3 regions of the Paenibacillus sp. B1-35 genome follow, and region 2 is predicted to be linked to each of the others. Evidence: riboswitches for the same ligand, from Rfam matches in the RefSeq annotation. Region 2 holds a riboswitch; each other region holds the start of a gene.
The links. Region 2 has a riboswitch for thiamine pyrophosphate ahead of ACQ5BJ_RS17775 (hypothetical protein). Riboswitches for the same ligand answer to the same signal wherever they lie in the genome.
Positions count from the first base shown of each region.

Region 1: linked by a shared signal. The riboswitch ahead of ACQ5BJ_RS24520 (YkoF family thiamine/hydroxymethylpyrimidine-binding protein) and the one ahead of ACQ5BJ_RS17775 (hypothetical protein) in region 2 are both predicted to bind thiamine pyrophosphate.
Region 3: linked by a shared signal. The riboswitch ahead of tenA (thiaminase II) and the one ahead of ACQ5BJ_RS17775 (hypothetical protein) in region 2 are both predicted to bind thiamine pyrophosphate.

Region 1 covers NZ_JBCHVJ010000009.1:152,681-159,107, forward strand. The annotation lists gene ACQ5BJ_RS24505 (serine hydrolase) at 1-954, shown strand, start outside; gene ACQ5BJ_RS24510 (response regulator transcription factor) at 1,036-1,731, shown strand; gene ACQ5BJ_RS24515 (HAMP domain-containing sensor histidine kinase) at 1,715-3,097, shown strand; TPP riboswitch at 3,327-3,433, shown strand; gene ACQ5BJ_RS24520 (YkoF family thiamine/hydroxymethylpyrimidine-binding protein) at 3,580-4,173, shown strand; gene ACQ5BJ_RS24525 (ECF transporter S component) at 4,250-4,825, shown strand; gene ACQ5BJ_RS24530 (ABC transporter ATP-binding protein) at 4,827-6,427, shown strand, end outside.
Region 2 covers NZ_JBCHVJ010000005.1:242,707-249,133, reverse strand. The annotation lists gene ACQ5BJ_RS17790 (FAD-dependent oxidoreductase) at 1-347, opposite strand, end outside; gene ACQ5BJ_RS17785 (FMN-binding protein) at 506-1,015, opposite strand; gene ACQ5BJ_RS17780 (queuosine precursor transporter) at 1,456-2,166, shown strand; TPP riboswitch at 2,532-2,645, shown strand; gene ACQ5BJ_RS17775 (hypothetical protein) at 2,718-2,975, shown strand; gene ACQ5BJ_RS17770 (ABC transporter substrate-binding protein) at 3,005-4,069, shown strand; gene ACQ5BJ_RS17765 (thiamine-binding protein) at 4,175-4,468, shown strand; gene ACQ5BJ_RS17760 (ABC transporter permease) at 4,465-5,232, shown strand; gene ACQ5BJ_RS17755 (ABC transporter ATP-binding protein) at 5,248-6,102, shown strand; gene ACQ5BJ_RS17750 (MDR family MFS transporter) at 6,372-6,427, shown strand, end outside.
Region 3 covers NZ_JBCHVJ010000003.1:187,841-194,267, reverse strand. The annotation lists gene ACQ5BJ_RS12685 (ABC transporter permease) at 1-719, shown strand, start outside; gene ACQ5BJ_RS12680 (ABC transporter ATP-binding protein) at 721-1,737, shown strand; gene ACQ5BJ_RS12675 (DeoR/GlpR family DNA-binding transcription regulator) at 1,721-2,524, shown strand; TPP riboswitch at 2,608-2,711, shown strand; gene tenA (thiaminase II) at 2,842-3,543, shown strand; gene thiM (hydroxyethylthiazole kinase) at 3,540-4,385, shown strand; gene thiD (bifunctional hydroxymethylpyrimidine kinase/phosphomethylpyrimidine kinase) at 4,376-5,200, shown strand; gene thiE (thiamine phosphate synthase) at 5,197-5,859, shown strand; gene ACQ5BJ_RS12650 (polysaccharide deacetylase family protein) at 6,028-6,427, opposite strand, start outside.

The sequences.
Region 1 (6,427 bases), on a different contig from region 2:
AATATGTGGTTGATTCCTAATGAAAAGGTCGGTTTTTTCGTCACGGTAAATAAGGATGTTGAGTTCCGCAAGGAATTGTTGGAAGCACTCATGGATCATTATTACCCGAAGAAAGATGGCGCCCAGGCTCCTCATGAGCAAGCGAAACAATCGTTGGCAGCTTTCGAGGGCATGTACAGCGACTTACGAAATCGGATGTGGACCTCGCGTGTTCGTACTGAGAACGGCAAGCTTATCGTGAAAGATCCGCTTGGAGAGCATGTGCTCCATGAAATCGAGCCCCTGCTTTTCCAAGATGAACAAGGCGTAAAAGCTGCATTCAAGTTAAATGACAATGGCGAAGTACAGGCATTTTATTACGACCTGAAATCAGATAGTTGGGCCGAAAAATTAGCAGCACCGCAGCATTATCAGGATATCAGTGACGACCATCCGTATGCTCGGTATATCTATCACTTGCGCCAATTGAAAGTCATTGATGACAATAGCGGCGACAATCGCTTTCAGCCTGAGCAAGCAATTACCCGGGAACAGTTTATCGGTTGGTTTATCCGATGGCTTGGAGTGTCTCCATCCAAAAGCAAGCCTGCTTTCATAGATATATCCGATAGTGCGTTTGCTAAAGAAATACAAGCTGCGTATGAGTTTGGCGTCATTCAAATGCCTGAAAGCGGCAAATTTCAGCCGCGGGAATTGTTGACGCGCCAGGAAGCTGCAACTATTATATGGCGTATGGCATTCAACCACGTGGGTACCGGACCGAAAAAAGCACGGCTCGGCGGCTCCACCGATTCTTGGGCGCGGGAAGGCGTTCAGTTCGTCATCGCCAAACAATTATTTGGTCCTGAAGTTGTCCAAAGGAAAGACGGGACGTTCGACTATCGATCCAAGCAGCCGATGCTGAAGCAAGAAGCGGCAGGATTGCTATCTACATTCGCCGACAATCTATTCTAATTCAGCACAACTCCCGATCAATCTGCGTTAAGCCGCATGTTGATCGGGAGTTATTGTTGCATACATAGAGGTGGACAAAAAATGAAAATCATACTCATCATAGACGACGAAGCCGAAATTCGGGAATTGCTGACCATCTATTTGACCAACCACGGCTATGCTACGATTACAGCCGGGAACGGTGTCGAAGCTATGACTATCTTGCAGGAGCAGCCCGTCGATTTGGTCATAGCCGATATTATGATGCCGCAAATGGATGGCTTGGAATTACTTAAAAAAACGCGGCAGAATTCGCAAATTCCGTTTCTCTTTATTTCTGCCAAATCCGACGATATGGACAAAATTTATGGCTTGCAGCTCGGGGCGGACGATTACGTGGGCAAGCCCTTCAACCCACTCGAAGTCGTCAGCCGCGTTCAAGCGCTGTTCAGGAGAATTGATTCCCATTCGAAGCCTGATAAACAGGAACAAGAATGTATCGAAATTGGAGATGTGAGGCTGAATATAAGAAGCTGCCAACTGTTCAAGTCCGGTATCCAAAAGGAATTGACATCATACGAGTTCAAGATTTTGGAGCTCCTTATGAGAGAGGCTGGCAGAGTGTTGACCAAAGCGCATATTTATGAGCAGGTGTGGGGCGAGGAATACATCGGAGACGAAAATTTAATTATGGTGTACATAAGCAAAATTCGCGAGAAAATTGAAGATAATCCGAGAAAGCCTATCTATCTCATTACAATTAGGGGGTTAGGCTACCGTTTTGAAAAAAGCAAATAATCTCTCCGGTCGACGTCCCTTGAAACGGGTGTTTTTTCGAAATTATGCAGTGATCTGCGTCCTGATGATAGCAGCGATCATTGTATCTCTCCTTAGCACGAACCTTTTTATGAGGCGGTATATAGATGAATTGGTCGTTGCTAAAATTAATGGAACGGATATTTATCGATACCCTTTCCATAACATCAGCGATCATTTACTGGACAAGTACGGCGGCTGGTTCGAAATTGTGAATGAGTCAGGCGAGATCATTTTTGTCAAAGGAAACAAAGAGGACGACATCATGCATTACGAAGACGGCCAAATGTATGCCAAAATGGATGCGGAGCGCAACGATGATTCAATCTTCTATCATGCTTACCAAGCAAAAGGACCGGACGGCGAATCTTATGTATTGCTGTGGAAAATTCCTGAGCGATTATTGAAATTATCAACTGCGACAACGATCTTTGCTGCAATATTAGCTATTTTATTATTTATCCTGCTTTACTTTTACGCCCGCTATTCGGTTAGACAAGTGAAAAAGCCGCTACGGCAAATCGTAGAAGGCATCAAGGAGATGGAACGCTTCAATTACACGAAACGGCTCCATTATTCAGCAGAACAGGAATTCGCGGAAATACAAGATGCGTTTAACGGCATGGCTGAACGTTTGCAGCTTACTTCTGCCGAGAAGGAAACCGCCGAGAACAATAAGCGGAACATGCTGCTGCATCTGTCGCATGACTTGAAGACGCCGATTACTTCGATTTACGGTTATTCGCAGCTTCTGTTGGACAATCAGGCATTGGAAGATAAAGATACCCGCAAGTATATTCAATACATTTACGATAAGTCAGCTTATATGGCCAATTTGATTAAAGACTTATTTGAACTGGCGAAGCTGGATGACAAGCATACGGAATTGATCAAGGAGGAAGTAAACATCACGAAATGGTTCCAGCAGCTCGTGGTGGAATTTTATCCAGAAATAGAAGAGAAGGGATTTGAGCTTGAAGCACGTATCCAGGAGGAACCGCTCTATGTCAAGATAGATAAGATTCATATGAGCCGCGTCATCACCAACTTAATTAGCAATGCACTGCGATATAATCCAACGGGAACGGTGCTTTATGTGTCATGCGAACGACTGGATAGACATGTTATTTTGCGGATCGGAGATGACGGCATTGGCGTTCAGGAGCCGATCAAGGAGCATATTTTCGAAGAATTCATTCGCGGTGATGGCCCGATTAAAGACAGTACAGGCTTAGGTCTCGCCATTTGCAAAAAAATTATAACGCTCCATGAAGGCACGATTGAACTAACGCAGGATCAGCGGTATTCTACCTTGTTCCAAATCACGCTGACCATTATGGAGGACTAGCTGCGTGCAAAACGCCGCTGCCCTTTTGCAGCAAACCCGGCATTTCATTCTTATGAGCATCTATTCCCCACTATATCACTCTTAGATTTCCGCAACGCTCACATCATCGACTGCAGATAGAACGGCGAGTAATAATCACCTTGCCTCCATGATCCTCTTTACAAACCGATCATCCAGTGTATAATGTAAGCAGTCAAGCATATGAACAACGGAACAACTGCATAGTGATATCGAACACTAGGGGTGCTGTAACAAGCTGAGAGACAGCGGCAACGCTGTTAACCCTTATAACCCGAACTAGATAATACTAGCGTGGGGAAGTGTAGTCGACTGATTGATATAAGCGGTGGCTTCACCATGCACGTCTTTGCATGAAGCTACGCCGTAATCTTGTATCCTCAAGCGCAACTGCACCGACTCACGGTGCAGTTTTTTTGTTGTCTGCTGGCCCATATATTAATTTGCCAAGGAGGATATAAGTCATGAATCATTTATCTTGCGGTACGAGCCGCATCGTTGGTTGCCGCTTTTCCATTTATCCGATGAGCGATCGCTTTGTCGACATTATTTTGGGAGCGCTGCGAAATACGGACTTGTCCAAGGTATGGTCCCATACCGACGATGTCAGCACTTGGGTGCGTGGACGGAGCGAGCATGTATTCGATGTCGTACAGTCCATTTTCTTGCATAGTGCTGCTGGCGGTGAACATGCCGTGCTGAATGCAACCTTCTCCATTGGTTGTCCGGGAGACACGCAGGGAGACGCCTTCATAAGTACGGACGATATGCGAATGAATGCTGAACGCAATCAAGCGATTCCACTCCAGGTCGCTGCCCATTTTGCACTTTACCCGCTCGGGACGCCCGATTATATGGATACCATTTATGAAATTATCGGTCTAGCGAAGGAAGAAGGAACATTCGATGAGAGTGCACACTATGCAAGCCGCCTGGAAGGAGAAGCACAGCGAGTATTCGCCACACTCGAACATGCCTTCAATCGCGCACAAAAAACAGATAAGTCCCATGTCGTAATGACAACCACCATTTCTGCCAATAGTCCTTCAACAAAGTAACTGCTGCAGAGGAATTTTGAAACCTGCAATCTCAACGGACTCATCTGATCATCATACAAAGAAAAGAGGAATGTTCATGAATATGCGAAACAGCCAATGGAAATTGCGGGATATTGTCGTTCTCAGCTCACTGTCTGTCGTGTTTGCCGTCATTTATCTGCTCTTCTTGCAAATCGGCAATGTGCTTGTGGGCTTTATGGGGCCGATGGGCTATGAAGTGATTTTCGGCATTTGGTTCATCGTATCGATCATTGCCACCTATATTATTCGCAAGCCAGGGGCTGCTGTCATTTCGGAAACGGTCGCTGGATTGGTTGAGGTGCTCATCGGGAATGCGGTAGGCCCTATTTTAATCGTCTCTGCCTTGATTCAAGGGTTGGGAGCAGAAGCCGTATTTGCCGCAACAAGATACCGTAATTTTTCGACCAAGGTACTCATGCTTGCCGGTGTTGGTTCTGCTGTGTTCAGTTTCGCTTGGGGCTATTTCCGAAGCGGGTACGCAGCTTTTTCGCTGGGACTAATCCTTGCGATGCTCTTGGTTCGCTGCATAAGCGGTGCAGTCATTTCCGGTCTCTTAGGAAAATCGATTGGTGATGCATTAGCCAATACAGGCGTACTCCGGAGCTTCCCAATTGCAAAGGGGCAGCGATAACATGACGAGCACATTGCTTCTACCTAATGAGCAAGCATCTCCAGCAACGAGGGAAGATGATATAGAACCGCACCCTAATATAGCGATTGCCGCCTTGAATGTGTCCCTCGCCTTCGAGCATGAAAGCGAGCCGATCTTATCAGGAATTGAATGCTCTATTATGGATGGAGAGACCGTACTGCTGCTCGGGCCAAGCGGATGTGGAAAAAGCTCGCTGGCTTTCTGTCTTGCCGGACTGTATCCCTATGCTATCGACAGCTTTGTGGAAGGCTCTATACAAGTATACGGCAAGCCAATTGAGCAATATGGTTCAGGCGAGGTTGCCCAGATCATCGGCATCGTATTTCAAGATTTCGAAAGCCAGTTCTGTATGCTGCGAGTGGAAGAAGAGGTTGCTTTCTGTCTCGAAAATCGCAATTGTCCTCGTACGGATATGGAGCCAATCATTTACGAGGTGCTGGAGAAGGTTGGCCTGCTCGGATGGCGCCAAGCTTACATTCATGAGCTGTCCGGTGGTATGAAGCAGAAGCTTGCGCTCGCCTGTGCCCTCGCACTTCGTGTGAAAATGCTTGTTCTGGACGAGCCGACCTCGAACCTTGATCCGTATACAAGGCGTCAGTTCGCCGCACTTATCGCTGAGTTGGCGCAGAAGGAAGGGGTTTCCTTGCTGATTATTGAACATCAGTTGGATGACTGGATCGGGTTTGCGGATCGCTTGCTTGTCATGAATGAACGAGGAGAGCTCGCATTCGATGGGTTGCCTGCTGCCTATTTTGAGCAGCACGCCGCTGAGGCCAAATCACATGGCATCTGGCTTCCCCAAGCCTTCGAGCTGCAACGTACCCTTCAACAGACCGTATCCTCCTACTGCTCAGCTTCGGGGCTGACTCATTATCCTGCATTAACCGACGATGAGCTGCTGAATATGTTATTGCCTCTTTCTGCAGAGATCCAGAAGGCAGCGGTGCGTATATTGACACCAGCAAAGCCGAAGCCTTCTCAGCAGCAGCGCCGGACAGTTCTGAAAGCGGAGGGGCTTGCCTATCAGCGCCAAGGGAGATCGATTATTCATAACGCGTCGCTTACCCTGTACGAGGGGGAGTGGGCAGCGCTTGTTGGCCCGAATGGAGCCGGCAAGTCTACCCTTGCCTCCCTTCTGTCCGGATTGACTCAGCCGAGTGATGGACATATTCTGCTGCAAGATCTGCCTCTTCATCGTTATGCTGAAAGAGAGCTGCGGGCGCACATTGGCTATATATTTCAAAATCCAGAGCATCAGTTCATAACAGATACCGTATTCGATGAGATTGCATTTGGAATGCGGATGCAGCATGTAGAGGAAGAAGAAGTGAACACCAGAGTCGCGGAAGCATTGGCACGGTTCCGTTTAAGCAAGGTTGCGAAGGCGAACCCATTCTCCATCAGCCAAGGCCAGAAGCGCAGACTCAGCGTAGCTTCCGTCCTTACGGACAGCCAGCAGCTCTTGCTATGCGATGAGCCCACATATGGACAAGATGCTTATACATCCAAGCAGTTGATGGATATGCTGCAAATGCGTGTGCAAGCCGGGGCAACCGTCCTAATGATTACACATGATATGGA
Region 2 (6,427 bases):
TCGATACCGAAGAAGGATGGCTTACAACCTGTACCGATAACAAGGTGGTCGTAATTGTAGGATTTCTTTCTGCCTTGCAGCTTCTGGCCATTGAAATCGATGTTCTCGATCTCATCCAGTACAACGTCCACTTTCAGACCCGCAAAGATTTGCTTCAGGTCCATTTTGATTGCTTCTTCTTCGACACGGCATGCTGCAACCTCATGCAGCTCCGTCATCATCGTATGGAAAGGTTTACGGTCGATGAGCGTAATGCGAATGTCTTTGTCCTTCTTCAGACGCTTCGCCAGCTTTTTCGCTGTCAGTACGCCGCCATAACCGCCGCCCAATACAACGATCTCTTTCATGGTTTCACCCCGTTGTAATGCTTATTTGTCAATATTTAAAAATTGAACTATCCAATGCGAACAAGGGAGCTCCGCGAATAAAAAAGCGAGTATCTTGCTTTCCTACTGCGGAGCTTCCGAGTTATATCTATATTAATCAAGGAAGGAGTAAACTTATCTTACTTTGCTTTAGCCAAAGCTTCTTGAGCCAGTTGCACGAAGCTTCCAACGTGGATAGATACGCCGGATACAGCGTCTGTTTTGCCTTCGTTGTTCACAGCGATTGCAGCTGGATCTTGCTTAGCGATAAGTTCTTGCTCCATTTTTTCAGCTTGCTCGTGCCATTCGGAAGAAGCACCGCCAGCTTTCATACCGTATTTGCCATCTTTAGATTGCTTTTTCTTTGTATCTCCGCCGTCTTTATGAACGCCATCCCAGTTTACAGCAGTGATTTTGCCGTCTTTAACTGTGATGTCCATTGTTTCTTTCCAACCGGATTTCTCATCGAATTCAGGAGATTCTGCATGATAGTCGCCGTCTTTCAATGTTACTTGAGCTGCGTCTTTATTAGCTTCTGTTGATGTGTTTGTTTCAGGCTGCTTTGCAGCTTCTTCTTTCTTATCTCCACAACCGGCCAACATACCTACAACCAATACTGCGGACAGTAACAGTACAAGTTTCTTTTTCATAAAGAGTCCCCACCTTTTCTTTAGTTCAAAATTACTTTGTGAAAATTATAACTAACGGATTTACAATGTCATTTTAACATTAACTCCCTCTTTGTGAATGTGATAAATGTCACACTCAATGGATAAATCTTTAACTAAGGGAATCCTTGCCATGATCATTTTACATCCTGCTCATCGATAAAGCAGTGAGGTATGACAATATATTCCCTCCGTATCGTCCACAATATACGAAGGGTAGGGTAAAGACCTTTTCATACAGAATATGAAGGAATTGCTTCCACTTAATATAGGGGACAAATAAAGTCAAAACTCACCATGCATCCACTGTGTGTTTCCTATTGGCATGAACCGCCTCTGTATGATAAAGTTATGGCTTGCGCGTATGCGCCGCGGTTCGTAACCATCCCGCGTAATCAAAACTAGGAGGAATTTCATAAATTATGTTCAACTTTACTTGGGGCATTTTGTTCATCCTCGCGAACTTTGCCTTTTTCCTAATTTGTTATCGTGCATTCGGCAAGTCGGGGCTCTATGCTTGGATTGGTGTAATGACAGTTATCGCCAATATTCAAGTCGGCAAAACAATAGAGATGTTCGGTGTTGTGATGACACTGGGCAATACAGCGAATGCAACACTGTTTATGACGTCGGATTTGCTAAACGAGAAGTTCGGTCGCAAGGAAGCGAAGCGTGCAGTATGGTTTGGATTTTTCACCTTAATTATGACGACAATCATTATGCAGATGGCTCTTCGCTTTACGCCAGAGGCGTCTGATATGGCAAATACGGCACAAGCGTCGCTGTCAACTATATTTGATTTCATGCCGCGTCTTGTTGTGGCAAGTTTAACGGCCTATTTCGTTAGTCAGTTCCTTGATGTGAAATTGTTCAGCATGGTGAAGGAGCGCTATCCGAAGGCAGGTCAGCTGTGGATTCGAAGCAACGGGAGCACCGGCATCAGCCAAATGGCGGATTCGCTCGTATTTTGTACGATTGCATTTGCCGGCATTGTCCCTTGGGATGTCTGGTTCCAAATCTTTATTACCACTTATGTAATTAAACTTATTATCTCGGTGTTGTCGACACCAATTCTATATTGGGCAAGAAGCTTCCCGGTTCGTGATGATCTACCGCGGGAGCAAGTGCAATAAGCGAAACGAGACAACTGGTTTTAATTTTCTATCCGTATAGAAGAAAAGGAAAGGCAGAAGCTTCCCTAAACCTAAGCCCAGCACCAAAGACTGCGCTGGGTTACTTGCCTATAACGACACAGGAACAAATGACAGAGGTTCTAAAATTGGAATATTGTACCTTGTTTCACATGGAACTTTTTTCGACAAGTTTCATGTGGGTGTACGAATTTAATGCTAATGTAGGTTCTTTGGTTGTTATGTTATGCATCATTTTGTGGGTATACTCACATTGGAATTTTGCTCTTTCTCTGATCATTGTTACTGGACTTTCTGGTAGATGAGGTCTATAATTACCCATGTAAATGATAGCTTCGATAACTGCATATGCACGCTAGGGGTGCTGGAATACGGCCGGCTGAGATTGTATCCCATTAAGATACCGACCCTTACACCTGATCTGGGTAATGCCAGCGTAGGAAAGACGTTGAACCGCGTCATTATTGTTATATAAAGGTTATTGCTTATTCGCCAGCTTCGCATGAATGTGCGCTGCTTCGGACAGCATTGTCATGATGCTGCACATATGGATGAATATCGCCATACCTGTGACGCGGACATCGTATGATGCACATTTTCGCATATACGCGCAGAACGGCACACATAGCGTCCCAGATGGGGCGCTTTTTTTTGTGGATCTGAATCGTGTTGCAGGACGGCGGGACGGGAACTTGCTCATCCATACATATACGATCGAGCGGATCGTCCAACTGGTGAATGCGGCAGGCGTTATCGAAGCATCTTATGATTTCATACCGACTCTCTACTAGAGCGGGGCAAGAGAAGGGGGATTCATCATATGCAACGCACACGCTTGGAACGAGGATTGATGCTGGCGCTCATCATTATGATGACGTTTGCGCTTACTGCTTGCAGCGGCAAAGGACAAGAAGCGGGACAAGGAGACCAGACATCGGGAAATCCAGCACAAGAGCAAGGAACGAATCAGAATAAGGCGAAGGAAAAACGCGATGTGAAGATCGTGCTCGACTGGACGCCGAATACGAATCATACAGGGTTATATGTAGCTAAGGAGAAAGGCTTCTATGAGGAAGAAGGGCTGAATGTCGAGATTTTGCAGCCAAGCACAGGCGCATCTGATGCGATGATTGCATCGGGAGAAGCGCAATTTGGAGTTAGTGTTCAGGAAGGCATTACGATGGCTCGACAACAAAATGTTCCGATCGTGTCGATTGGAGCGATCATTCAACATAATACATCCGGATTTGCTGCGCCGAAGAGCAAGAACATCAAGTCGCCGAAAGGCTTTGAAGGGAAGACTTATGGCGGTTGGGGCTCTCCAGTCGAAGAAATGATTATTCACACAATTATGGAGAAGGATGGCGGCGACTACAGCAAGCTGAAGAGTGTCAATATGGGTAACGCCGATTACTTTACAGCTGTGAAGAAGGATATCGACTTCGCATGGATTTTCTATGCATGGACAGGTATTGAAGCAGAGCTCCGCGGTGAGCCAATCGATATGCTGTATGTGAATCAATACGCGAAGGAATTAGACTATTACACGCCTGTTCTATCCACAAGCGAGAAGCTAAGTAAGGAAGATCCTGAATTGGTTAAGGCATTTATGCGAGCAACGTCCAAAGGCTACCAATTTGCAATCGACAATCCAGAGGATGCGGCGAATCTGCTGCTTAAGGCTGTGCCGGATTTGAACAAAGATCTGGTTATTGCCAGCCAGAAATGGCTGAGTCCGAAGTATAAGGACGATGCGCCTCGATGGGGTGAGCAGAAGCGCGAAGTATGGGCGAATTACATGAATTGGCTCGTAGAGAACAAATTAATGGAAAAGAGCATCGATGTCGACAAGGCATTTACGAATGACTTCTTGCCTGCTTCATAAGCACAACGTTACGAAGAAATCGGCAAGGGGCGCGCAGGCGCCCTTTTGCTGTATATGAATTTCTATGTATCCGATGGTGATATGCAATCGAGGAGGAGAATCGAGATGGCGAATAGCTTAGTGAGCATTCAGATCGTTCCAAAGACGAAAAATGGGGAAGACGTAATTCCTTATGTGGATCGCGCAATCGAAGTGATTCAAGCATCAGGCGTGAAGTATCAAGTAAATCCACTAGAAACTACGATGGAAGGCGAGCTTAGCGAGCTATTCCGCATTATTGAGGATATGAACAAGGCGATGATAGAGATGGGAAGCAACAATGTATTGTCCCAAATCAAAATTGTGTATAAGCCTTCCGGCATTACGATGGACGAATTGACGGTGAAATACCGGCCATGAGTAGGAGTCGACTTACGAAGATAGGGCCTCCGCTTATAGCCTTTGTTCTCTTTCTTGCGATATGGCAGGTCGGAGTCATGGTATCGGGCATTGAGAAGTGGATGCTGCCCAGCCCGCTTGATATTTTTCAGGAGGCAATCAGCAATGGGGGCGGGCTGCTTATGCATACGTGGGCGACCGTTCAGTTGACCCTAATTGGATTCTGCGTCGGAACAGCAGTCGGGCTGCTGCTCGCATGCGCGCTTCATCCGCTGCCATGGCTGAAGCGGGCCATTTATCCGCTGGTGATTGTCAGTCAGAACATCCCGACAATTGCGCTATTGCCATTGCTTATGATCTGGTTCGGTTTCGGTCTCATGCCGAAGATTGTAACGATCACGCTTGTTTGCTTTTTCCCGGTATGTGTGGCAACACTGGATGGTCTTGCGCAGACGGATCGTATGATGGTGAATTACATGCGCATGGCGGGCGCAAGCCGGGCCCAGCTGTTCTTGAAGCTGGAGCTCCCGCATGCGCTGCCGTCGGTCTTCTCTGGTTTAAAGATCGCAGGCACGTATAGTGTCATGAGTGCGATTATCTCGGAGTGGTTGGGGACAGACAAGGGGATCGGCTATTACATGGTTCTGCAGAAAGCGGCATACCGTACAGATCGGATGTTCGTGGCGATAGCGGTTGTGATTCTGTTGAGCTTAGCCATGTTTGGCCTCGTGTGGGCAATGGAACGGCTGCTCATTCATTGGCGCCGCGACGATAAGCAGCGGTGAAGGGGGAGCATAATGATGATTACAAGGAATGAACAGCAGTCGTCTGATCGCATTCAAGGGGAGCGACTGGGTGAGCCTCTTCCAGAGCGGGAGCAAGCAGCGCTTGAATTGCGGGATGTTAGTATGTCTTTCGACGGTCGTGCCGGGAAGCTTCACGTGCTCGATCATATCTTCATCGATGTGCAGCCAGGTGAATTCGTCTCGATTATCGGCCCGTCTGGTTCAGGGAAGAGCACATTATTTCATCTCATTGGCGGACTGCTTCGCCCATCAGGAGGGGATATTCTTGTACATGGGCAGAACGTTGTCGGGCAGACAGGACATATTAGCTATATGCCGCAGCAACCTGCATTGTTTCCTTGGCGTACGGTAGAGGATAATGTCATTCTCGCTCCGGAAATTGCGGGCAGGTCGAAGAAGGAGTCTCGTGCGGAAGCGCGCCGCTGGCTGAGCAATGTGGGCTTGGCTGGTTATGAACGCTCATATCCTCACGAGCTGTCAGGCGGCATGCAGCAGCGTGTAGCCTTCCTGCGTGCGATGATGAGCCCGCATGAGCTGATGCTGCTCGATGAACCTTTCAGTGCATTGGATGCCTTAACGCGCAGTGATATGCAGCGCTGGCTGCTTGAACTCTGGGAGAGGAACCGCCGTTCAGTGCTGTTCATTACACACAGCATTGAGGAGGCCTTGCTGCTGTCGGATACGATATATGTATTATCCAATCGCCCGGCACGAGTACTGGAGCGGGTCAGAGTACCGTTCGCCCGGCCGCGGACGGAGGCACTTGCTTCTGAAGCCGAATTCGTGCACATGAAGCGGGAGTTGTCGGAACTGCTGCGCCGTGTACAGTCGGTGCCAATTACGAAGTAATGTATAGAGCTGTCCCTTCATGGGGGGCAGCTTTTTTGGTTCAGTCAGGATGTTTTCATAAGCTCAGTTATTAGATATAGCTGGAGTGGGCTGATTATTGCACAGATAGTGCAAGTCACACACATTGTCTGGAATGACCCGTTGTTCATTTTCTGGTGGAAAAAGTTAGATGCAAGGCTTATAATTAAATCTCGTTAGACATGGATGACTGCATGTCTGTACCTATTTGTATAGAGATGATGGTTTGTCCTGAGGAGGAATGAAATCGAATGATTACGAAGGAAAGCAATCTGCGGATGGTCGTCGCCGGCCTGCTGCTCGGCAT
Region 3 (6,427 bases), on a different contig from region 2:
TGAAATGGTTCGGCGAACTGTTCCAGGATACCCGCTTTATGGAGGCGTTCGGACGATCCCTGATGCTAAGCAGTGCAGCTACCTTGACAGCGGTTATCGTCATCGTGCCGGCTACGTTCGCCATTTCCTTATATGCACCGAAGTTGGAGCGTTGGGTGCAGACGCTTGTCATGCTCACCTATGCGGTTCCCGGTGTCATTATGGCCGTCGGCTTGATTCGCGCTTACTCGGACAAAGGCTTCTCCATGATCATCATCGTCTTCGGAGCCTATGTCGTCGGCATGCTGCCGTTCATGTACCAAGGAACACGCAACAGCCTGCGCGCTGTTCAGGCCGAATCGTTGATGGAAGCAGCAGAGCTGCTGGGAGCAAGTCGAATGACGGCATTTCTGCGCGTCATCGTGCCGAACATTATGCCAGGCATTCTCGTATCCGCGCTCCTCTCCTTCTCGATTCTGTTTGGAGAGTTCGTCCTCATTAACATATTGGTTGGCGGACGTTTTGAGACGATGCAGCTCTATTTATATGCTCAGCTCAACAAGAGCGGACATATTGCAAGCGCCATTACTGTTACCTATTTCATTCTGATGGCCATATTGAGCGCATGGATCGTAAAGCTGACCGGGCGGACATCCAAGCCATTCGCAGAGCCAGTTGAAGATACCTTCAATAATCCCGTTCCGACTACCCCAGCTATGATAAGCAAGGAGGCTTCCTAAAATGAGCTATGTACAGATGAACCAAGTTGCCAAGACATTCAATAAACAAAAGGTGCTGAACAGCATCAACCTGCATATTCAAAAAGGTGAATTGGTTACCCTGCTTGGCCCTAGCGGCTGCGGTAAAAGTACACTGCTGCGCATCCTGTCCGGACTAGCCCCATTGGATAGCGGAACAATTCATATCGACGGCAAGGATGTCACCGCTGTCGAGCCAAAGGATCGGGAAATCGGCATGGTGTTCCAGTCTTACGCTCTGTTCCCGAATATGACGGTATCTGATAATATCGCATTCGGCTTAACGATGAAGAAAATGCCGCTTGATGAAATCCGCCGTTCAGTTGGCGAAATGCTTGAACTGACCGGACTGCAAGGCAAAGAGAAGTCTTTCCCGCGCGAGCTCTCTGGCGGACAACAGCAGCGTGTCGCACTTGCCCGCTCACTCGTTACCAAGCCTAAGTTACTTCTGCTGGATGAACCGCTTAGTGCCTTGGACGCCCAAATTCGCAAAAACCTGCAGCAACAGCTTCGTTCCATTCAGCGCGAGCTGAATATGACGACTGTGCTCGTTACGCATGACCAAGAAGAAGCGATGGCGGTAAGCGATCATATTTACATCATGAATGCAGGAAATATTGCGCAGCACGGTTCTCCGCAAGAGATCTATACGCAACCGAGCAGCGAGTTCGTAGCACGCTTTATCGGCAGCTACAACGTATGGAGTGCCAAAACGCTGGGACAGATTGCACCGGAGTACAGCCTTTCAGGCAGCAAGCTGTATGCGATTCGACCTGAGACGTTCTCCGGGCAGCCGCTCGTTGGCGGGTTGGCCGTAACGGGAATCGTGCGCAACGTGACGATGCTTGGCAATATTATGCGCATGGAATTATGCGTGCATGGAGAGCATGTCGTCATCGATCAAATTCATCGGAATTCCGATTGGATCAGCGTAGGTGCGACAACGACGGTGTATCTGCATCCGAAGGACGTGATTCCGCTTCATGACGCTACTGCCTGAAGAACGTAGACAGCATATTTTGCAGCAGCTACAGCGGCATGGCAAAATACAGGTTGCTTCCTTGGCCAGCAGCTTGGAGGTCACGCCAGAAACAATACGACGAGATCTTGACGAGCTCGAAACGAAGCAAATGCTCAAACGAGTATACGGCGGGGCCATTGCCTTTTCCCATATGCAGATAGAGCCTCGATTCGGTAAAAAGAGCAGTATGGAGCAAGCGGCGAAAAGAGCTATCGGGGAAGCTGCCGCCGCACTCATTCAAGACGGAGATACGATTGTCATTGATGTAGGCACGACGATGATCGAGCTTGTGCGGGCAATTCGAGGAGTCGTCGGCGTCACCGTCGTGACGAACTCCATACCTGCCGCGGAGCTGCTTATGGAGCGACAGGAAGCCAAGTTATTTGAAGGCAAGGTCATCATGCTTGGGGGTGTCGCTCATCCCGAGCAGAAGTCGATTGCCGGAGCTATGACCTGCGAGTTGTTGACACGATTTCATTTTGATAAAGCATTCATCTCTTGCGCAGGCATTACCCCTGCGGGAATTAGCGATTATGACATGGAAGAGTCGTTTTGCTCGACCCTAATGATTCAACAATCCAAGTACGTATACGTGCTTGGCGACCATACGAAACTGGGAGTCAATCAGTTATGCCGAATTTGCGACTTGAACCAAGCAACGGCTGTCATTTGCGATCACCCCATGCCGAACAATTGGAGACGCGATAACGTGAATATTGAATGGATAGCAGCAGCACCCCTCTCTTCCTCCATAACTAGCAGTTAACGGGAACTTGCACCATTCACACAGCCCATCATTTGACAAAATATAAAATGGAAGATACAGTAACTAGTAGATGAATTTAATATGAAATCCACTAGGGGAGCCGCAATCGGCGGCTGAGACAAGAATTTTTGGACCCTTTGAACCTGATCCGGGTAATACCGGCGGAGGGAAGTGGAGACGGCCAGTTCATAGCTTTTTTATGCTGACATGATGAAGCCGCTCCATTTCGGGGCGGCTTTTTTTGCTGCCGCGAAGTGCTCCCTGTCCAGATTTCAGTTTGCATTCATCCACTATCCAATCATGCGGAGGTGCTGTTCATGCTTACATTTACGGAGGAACTGAGAAACGAAGCGGAGCCGATATACCGGGCAATCATGGAGCATCCGTTCGTTCGGGGAATTGCTGAGGGTACGGTTAAGAAAGAGCAGTTGATCCACTACGTCAAGCAGGATTTTGAATATTTGAACGCCTTTATTCGTATTTATGGCATTGCGATTTCCAAATGCGACAACCGTGATACTATGGCTCTTTTCAACGAGCAAATTTCGTTTGTGCTGAACAGCGAGACACACCCCCATCGTAATTTTTGCGACGTGGCAGGCGTGACGTTCGAAGAACTCCAAGGCTACCCGCTTGCTCCATCCGCAAGCCATTATGTGTCCCATATGCTGACCGTCGCTCACGAGGGCACATTGGAAGATATTATAGCAGCTTTGCTGCCGTGCCCTTGGACATATGTGGAGATTGGACAACACTTGCTAAAAGAAGTGAATCCGGATGAGACACATCCGTTCTATGAGTGGATTCATTTCTATGGAGACCTCGGCAGCGGGATTACGGACAAGATGCGCCGCATGCTGGATGAATGGGTAATGCCGTTTTCACCAGCACGCAAGCAGCAGCTGAAAAAGCATTTTCTGACCAGTTGCCAACTGGAATATATGTTCTGGGACATGGCTTATAAAGAAGAGGACTGGCCGGTACGCTTGGCGGAGAAGGCAGAGGTGAAGCAAGGATGAACGGCATGCAGCTCCTCCCCCTGCGCATTAAGGAACGACGCCCCCTCATCCATAATATTACGAATATTGTCGTCGCCAACTTTGCCGCCAACGGTTTGCTTGCCATTGGCGCCTCCCCTGTGATGGCTTCGGCCAAGGAAGAGGTCGCGGACATGGCTAAGGCAGCAGACGCGCTCGTGCTGAACCTTGGTACACTCCATGCAGATATGATAGAAGCTATGCTTATCGCAGGTCGATCGGCGAATGTGCACGGCATTCCGGTTCTTCTCGATCCGGTAGGTGCAGGCGCAACGCCTTATCGGACGAAGGCAGCGCTGAACATGTTAAAAGAATTGCGCGTCTCGATCGTGCGCGGCAACGCCGCGGAAATTGCCCAGCTAATGGGTGAAGCCGGCGCAATCAAGGGCGTTGATTGCGTAGAGTCCCAAGCATCCCCTCGCACCCCGGAAGCGTTGTTCGATCTTGCTGCGCGGGCAGCCGAGCGGTTTGGCACAATCGTTGCCATTTCGGGAAAAGAGGACGTCATTACGGACGGTACAACGGGCTACATCATTGCGGGCGGTCATCCGATGTTAACGAGCATAACGGGAAGCGGGTGTCTGCTGACATCTGTAATCGGGGCATTTGCCGCGATAGAATCTGATTTATTGCTGGCAGGAGCCTCAGCGATGTCTTATTATGGGTGCGCAGCCGCAAGAGCCTATCGAACGGCTGGCCACCGAGGGCCCGGCAGCTTCCAGACCGCATTTCTTGATGCATTGTCTGAAATCGGCCAGTTCGATACGGCAGCCTCGACTATCACCCCTCGCCAAGCTGCTGCAAGAAGGAAGGTATGGCTATGACGGTTGCACGAGCATTGACGATTGCCGGCTCTGATAGCGGAGGAGGCGCCGGCATTCAAGCCGACATCAAGACATTTCAAGAGCTAAATGTATTCGGCATGTCAGCGATTACGGCCGTGACGGTACAGAACACGCTCGGCGTTCATGGTGTGTACCCGCTGCCTCCTGAAGCCGTTGCCGAACAAATGAACGCCGTCGAAGAAGATATCGGTGTTGATGCTGTCAAAACAGGCATGCTGTTCAGCGCAGACATCATTGAGACCGTGGCGAATCGTCTTGAAGCATTCGGCTGGAACAACGTTGTCGTCGACCCGGTCATGATTGCCAAGGGAGGCGCGCAGTTGCTCGAGAAAGAGGCCATTGAGGCCATGAAGAGCCGCCTGCTGCCGCTCGCGCTGATTGTCACCCCGAACATCCCGGAGGCAGAAGCGCTTGCGGGAATGAAGATTGTGTCCCTGCAAGATCGGTGCGAGGCCGCAACGAAAATTGCCGATTGGGGCGCCAAAATGGTCGTCATCAAGGGCGGCCATGACATGACTACCGAGCTTGCCGTTGACCTGTTCTTTGACGGGACTTGCTTTACAATGCTGGAAGACCGGAGAATCACGACCAAGCATACTCATGGCACGGGATGCACCTATTCGGCAGCTATTGCGGCAGAGCTCGCGAAAGGCGCTGCTCCCAACGAAGCGGTTCGTACTGCGCGTCATTATATTCAGGCAGCAATAGAGGAGACGCTTAGTCTTGGCGGCGGCAACGGCCCGACAAACCACTGGGCATATCGGCAGCGGCAGAAGGATGGGGTGGTCAGATGACAAGTATAGAAAGCCGTATTGACGAAGGCCGCATGCGTTCCTATTTGCGGCTGTACCTCGTGCTCGGCAGCTCCAATTGCAAGACAGACCCGGCATCGGTTGTCGAGGAAGCCATACGCGGAGGAGCAACGATGATACAGTTCCGGGAAAAAGGCTCTAAGGCGGCGAGGCTTGCGGCAAAGGAAGATCTTGCAAGACGTATCCAGGCGATATGCAGAAGGCACGGCGTCCCCTTCATCGTCAACGATGATGTGGAACTGGCACTTGCCTTGAATGCGGACGGAGTTCATATCGGTCAGGACGACGAGCCTGCGGCCCAAGTCAGGGAACGTATCGGCGACAAAATCCTCGGTGTATCCGTTCATTCTACAGCCGAGGCTCGGCTGGCAGAAGAACTGGGCGCCGATTATCTTGGCGTAGGGCCGATTTATCCGACTGCTTCCAAAGAAGATGCACAGCAGCCGCAGGGCACTGAAATCATTCAGCGGCTAACAAAGCTAACATCCATGCCGATCGTAGCCATTGGCGGCATAACGGCAGACCGTGCGCCACATGTAATACAAGCAGGTGCAGATGGGGTCGCGGTCATCTCTGCCATTACCCATGCGGAAAATATATATCAAGCCGCCAAAATATTAGCTTCTAGGGCAACTGGCTGACTCGATTACGAGAAAGTTTGCCGAACCATTTTTAATCTCCAGTAAGTCCATGAAACGAATCGATATTGAACCGATTTTTTAGTATTTTCTACGAATAAAAGCAAAAGAATCCGCTGGTAGGCGGATTCTTTTTGCTTTTTGACTTTACTGCCTTTAATCCCGTCCCTTCTACATTGCATGCTCAAGCTTCAGTAACTCATCCGTGCGCACACATTTCAATCCACGTTGATTCGTCTCGGATAACACTTCTCGCAGCACCGTGATCATTTGCTTGGGTGCCTCCCTGTCAGCGCCAAATGTATCGCCGCTATCATGCAGCACAATGACCGCACCTGGCTCGATGCGTTCGGAAAGCAGCTTGCGCAAGTTGCGTTTCCCTGTATCCAGCTTCCAATCCCGCGCAATAATCGACCACAGCACAACCCGATAAGATTTGCGCAGCAGGAACAAATCTCCGATATTCAATATCCCCCACGGCGGGCGATAGAAGGTTGGGCGCTCGCCTGTAATGCGTTCGATAATATCCGCAGAACGCTCCACATGCTCACGCCGAATGTTTCGTGGACTC